Regions from separate parts of the Janibacter sp. GXQ6167 genome, predicted to be linked through region 2. Evidence: predicted binding sites of a transcription regulator. Region 2 holds the regulator's gene; the other holds the start of a gene.
What was found. The regulator Rex, encoded in region 2, represses fermentation and respiration genes when NADH is low (regulators of the CRP and FNR family bind a similar motif). The targets are predictions, from matches to a motif close to CTTGTGAANNNNTTCACAAG.
Positions count from the first base shown of each region.

Region 1: the regulator Rex is predicted to act here: its motif matches at 1,415-1,434, upstream of AB8K43_RS12320 (geranylgeranyl reductase family protein).

Region 1 is NZ_JBGFSK010000008.1:51,348-53,544, reverse strand. It holds gene AB8K43_RS12325 (hypothetical protein) at 1-943, shown strand, start outside; gene AB8K43_RS12320 (geranylgeranyl reductase family protein) at 1,453-2,197, shown strand, end outside.
Region 2 is NZ_JBGFSK010000007.1:23,786-25,982, forward strand. It holds gene AB8K43_RS11265 (lysophospholipid acyltransferase family protein) at 1-39, shown strand, start outside; gene AB8K43_RS11270 (glutaredoxin family protein) at 62-364, shown strand; gene AB8K43_RS11275 (redox-sensing transcriptional repressor Rex) at 466-1,185, shown strand; gene AB8K43_RS11280 (glutamyl-tRNA reductase) at 1,182-2,197, shown strand, end outside.

The sequences.
Region 1 (2,197 bases), on a different contig from region 2:
ACCGCAGCGCATGAAGCCACGACCCGCGCTCACGGTCGGGCGGGTCTACCGTCGCTCGGATCTGCTCGGGCTCGGATTCCGGGAGCGTGACCTCACGACCTGCCGGTTTGTCACGCGCCTCTTCCGGGATGCGTACGTGGCAACCGGTTCCCAGATCGACCTCGCGCTCCGGGCGCGGGCGGCTCTGACCGTCCTGCCCGAAGGGAGTCTGATCGATGGTCCGACGGCCGCCCGTCTTTGGGGTGGGGTTGTGCCTGGGCACGAGGCCATCACGGCGAGCGTTGCCGCACCGCACCAGGTCCGCGCCGACGGGATATCGGCGACGATCCGAGATGAACTCGCGGCGCGTGCTCGCCGGCGTCGCTACGGGGTGGCGGTGTGTGATCCGGCCACCGCATTTACCGACTGTGCGCATCGGTTGGGCTTGGTCGACTTGGTCGTCCTCGCCGACGGCCTCATCGCCGCAGGGGTGGTCGCGCCCGCAGACCTGGTCGCCGCAGCGGTTGGGCTCCGTAGCCGCGGGAGGCGCCACGCGCTCGAAGCAGCTCGCCTCGCTCGGTCCGGCGTCGACTCGCCCCCTGAGACCCGCCTTCGTCTCCTCCTCGTCTTCGCCGGACTGCCGGAGCCGCAGACGAACATCATCATTCGTCGCGCTGACGGGTCGTGGGATCGGCGCCATGACATGGGTTGGGAAGAGGTGAAGGTCGCCGGTGAATACGACGGACGCCACCACGCTGAGAGCACGGTCCAATGGCGGCGCGACCTGCGTCGGCGCGAGGAGTCGGATCGCGACGGGTGGCGGCATGTGGTGGTGACGTCCGAAGACCTCTACGTCGAGCCGGGGGAGACTCTGCGCAGGTTCCGCGACGTCCTGCGCGAGCGCGGGATGTCCTGCGAGATCCGCAGCGATCGGTGGCGCCGCTTCTTCCCGGGCCGCCGCTAAACGTCGTCCGAAGGTGGCGCGCGCCCGCGAACTGTCGGTGAGTGCACGGTGGGTGCCCTCGCCGACGGTTCGGGGCCGAGGAAGCGTCGGTGAGTGCAAGGTCAGTGCGCTTCCCGATGGTTGGGGGTGGGGGAAGCGTCGGCGAGTGCAAGGTGGGTGCTCTTGCCGACGGTTCGGGGCAGGTGAAGCGTCGGTGAGTGCACCTTCGCAGGACGGGTCACCCGGTCGGGCGGGTCTGGCGTGGGGGAAGTGTCGGTGAGTGCAAGGTGGGTGCTCTCGCCGACGGTTGGGGGTGGGGGAAGTGTCGGTGAGTGCAAGGTGGGTGCCCTCGCCGACGGTTGGGGGCGGGGGTGCCACCTCCGCCAACGGGCCACCGCGAGCCTTCGGGACGTAGCCCGCGCCACCCCCTTCGAACCTGGTGAGGGTGGCCTAAGTAGGGACTCTCGAAGGGCGGGGGTAATGTGCTGCGAGTTCGTGAATCCGTTCACAAGCCCTCTTAAAGGACGTCCGTGTCAGAGCATCACCCTGCCGCCGCTCCCGCCGGCGACCAGGTCACGCTGCCCCGCGAGGAGAGCGCCGATGTCATCGTCGTTGGCGCTGGCCCCGGCGGTAGCGCGACGGCGGCGTGGTTGGCGAAGGCCGGCCGCGATGTGATCCTGCTCGAGAAGGCATCCTTCCCCCGCGACAAGGTCTGCGGCGATGGGCTCACCCCGCGCGCTGTTCGGCAGATCATCCGCCTCGGGATTCCGACCGCCGAGACCGATGGTTGGGCGCACAACAAGGGCCTGCGGATCATCGGCGGGGGCATGCAACTCCAGCTCGACTGGCCGGACGTTGCCTCCTTCCCGAGCTACGGGATGGTCCGCCACCGCGAGGACCTCGACGAAGTGCTCGCCCGCCACGCCGCGACATGCGGAGCGCGTCTGATCGAGCGTCGCAATGTCACCACCCCCGTCCTCGATGACGACGGCCGGATCGTCGGAGTCGTCGCCAAGGTCATGAACGAGCGTGGCCGCGCGACCGGCGAAACCATCACGTACCGGGCCCCGGTCGTCGTGGCGGCCGACGGCGTGTCCTCGCGCCTCGCGATCGCGATGGGCCGGGAGAAGCGTGAGGACCGCCCGATGGGCGTGGCCGTGCGCGCCTACTACGAGACTCCGCGCCACAACGACACCCACCTCGAATCCCACTTGGAGCTGTGGACGAAGGGGGAGCGCGGCGAGGACATCCTGATGCCCGGCTACGGCTGGCTCT
Region 2 (2,197 bases):
TACTCGGTCCTGATGACGCGGCGGTCGGTGTTCTTTTAAACGACCGACGTGGAGGTAGGACGTGGCGGCGTGGAAGCCCGTGGCGCGGGTCAGCATCATCGGCAAACCGGGCTGTCACCTCTGCGATGAGGTGCGCGATGTGGTCGCCGCGGTGGCCACCGACCTCGGCGTGACCTGGGAGGAAGTCTCGATCCTCGATCACGGCGATCTGCTCGATCGCTATGCCGAGCAGATCCCGGTGACCTTCGTCGATGGTCTGCAACATGACTACTGGCGGGTCGACGAAGGGCGCCTGCGGGCGGCCCTGGAAGGGAGTGGGGACGGGCGGACGGAGTCCGGGCCGGGCCGTACGCCGCCGGCATGAGATGACTTTGTGCATTTGTTCACAAGGGCGTAATCTCGGCCTCGCGTGCCCCCGAACTCCTCGTGTCCGAGGAGGCTCGCCGAAAGGAGCCACGGCCGCCAATGAGCGTGACCAGAACCGTCAAGCGCGGGATTCCCGACGCGACGGTCGCCCGGCTCCCCGGGTACCTGAGGGCGCTTAACCAACTCTCTGGCGGTGGCGTGAGCTCCGTGTCATCGGAGGAACTCGCCCGCTTCGCCGGCGTGCGCTCGGCCAAGCTGCGCAAGGACCTTTCCCATCTCGGGTCTTACGGCGTGCGCGGCGTCGGCTACGACGTCGGCCACCTGAGTTACGAGATCTCGCGGGCGCTTGGCCTCACCCACGACTGGCCGGTCGCCATCGTCGGCATGGGTAACCTCGGCCGCGCTCTCGCGTCCTATGGGGGATTTGCGACCAAGGGCTTTACCGTCGTCGCCTTGCTCGACCGCGATCCGCGAGTCGTCGGGGAAACCATCGCTGGGCTGACGGTTTCGCCGATGAGCTCCCTGCCGGACCTCGCGCGCTCCATCTCGATCGGCGTCATCGCCACCCCGTCCGGATCGGCCCAGGATGTGTGCGACCAACTCGTCGCCGCCGGAGTGGGATCGATCCTCAACTTCGCCCCGGAGGTCCTCGACGTGCCGACCGGCGTCGTCGTCCGCAAGGTCGACCTGTCGACCGAGTTGCAGATCCTCGCCTTCCACGAGCAGCGCAAGGCGGCCTCGAATGGGGTGCTCCCGACCGACCTGCCGAGCGAGTTGCTCGGTGAGGACGGCGCGCAGATGATCGGGGTCGCCCGATGAGCCTGCTGGTCTTCGGGCTCTCGCATCGGCGTGCGCCCCTGTCTCTGCTCGAGCGGGCTTCGCTGGACGCCACGAGCCGCGAACTGCTGATCTCAGCCGCCGCGGCGAGCGCGGACATCGCCGAACTCGTCGTCGTCTCGACCTGCAACCGCACCGAGGTCTACGCCGAGGTCACCGCCTTCCACGGGGCGGTCGCGGATCTCACGACAGCCCTGACGCACGCGAGCGGCGTGACCGTCGACGACCTCAAGGACCACCTCGATCTGCACTACGGCGACGCCGCGGTGGGCCACGTCTTTAACGTCGCGGCCGGACTCGACTCCATGGCGGTCGGCGAGGCTCAGATTCTTGGCCAGCTGCGCGATGCCCTCGCGGCTGCGCAAGAAGGGGGCCACGCCGGTCCGGCCCTAAACCATCTGGTCCAGCAGGCCCTGCGGGTCGGCAAGCGGGTCCACTCCGAGACCGGGATCGACGCGGTCTCGCGCTCGCTCGTCGGGGCGGGCCTGGATCGGGCCGAGCGAAGCGTGGGACCGGTGAGCGGTGCCCGGGTGCTCGTGGTCGGTGCCGGGGCGATGAGCGGTCTGGCCGCGACGACCGCCCGCCGCCGAGGCGCTGCCGCCCTGACGATCGTCAACCGCACCTACGCGCGCGCCGAGCACCTAGCCGAGCGGCTCGATGGCGTGCCGCGCCCGATCGAGGAGTTGGACCAGGCACTCGCCGAGGCCGACATCGTGATCTCCTGCACCGGCTCTACCGGCACGGTGATCGACCTCGCCCGGGCCGCGGACGCGCAGGTCTCGCGCGGCGGGAACCCGCAGGTCTACCTCGACCTCGCCCTGCCCCACGACGTGGCCCGCGAAGCCGATGAGATGACCGGCGTCACCGTGATCGGCCTCGCCGAACTCGGCGAGGAACTCGCTGCCGACGGCACGGCCCCGCAGGTCGCTGCCGCTCAAGCTCTCGTCGCCGACGAAGTGGGTCAGCACCTCGCGGCTCGCGCCGCGGACCTCGT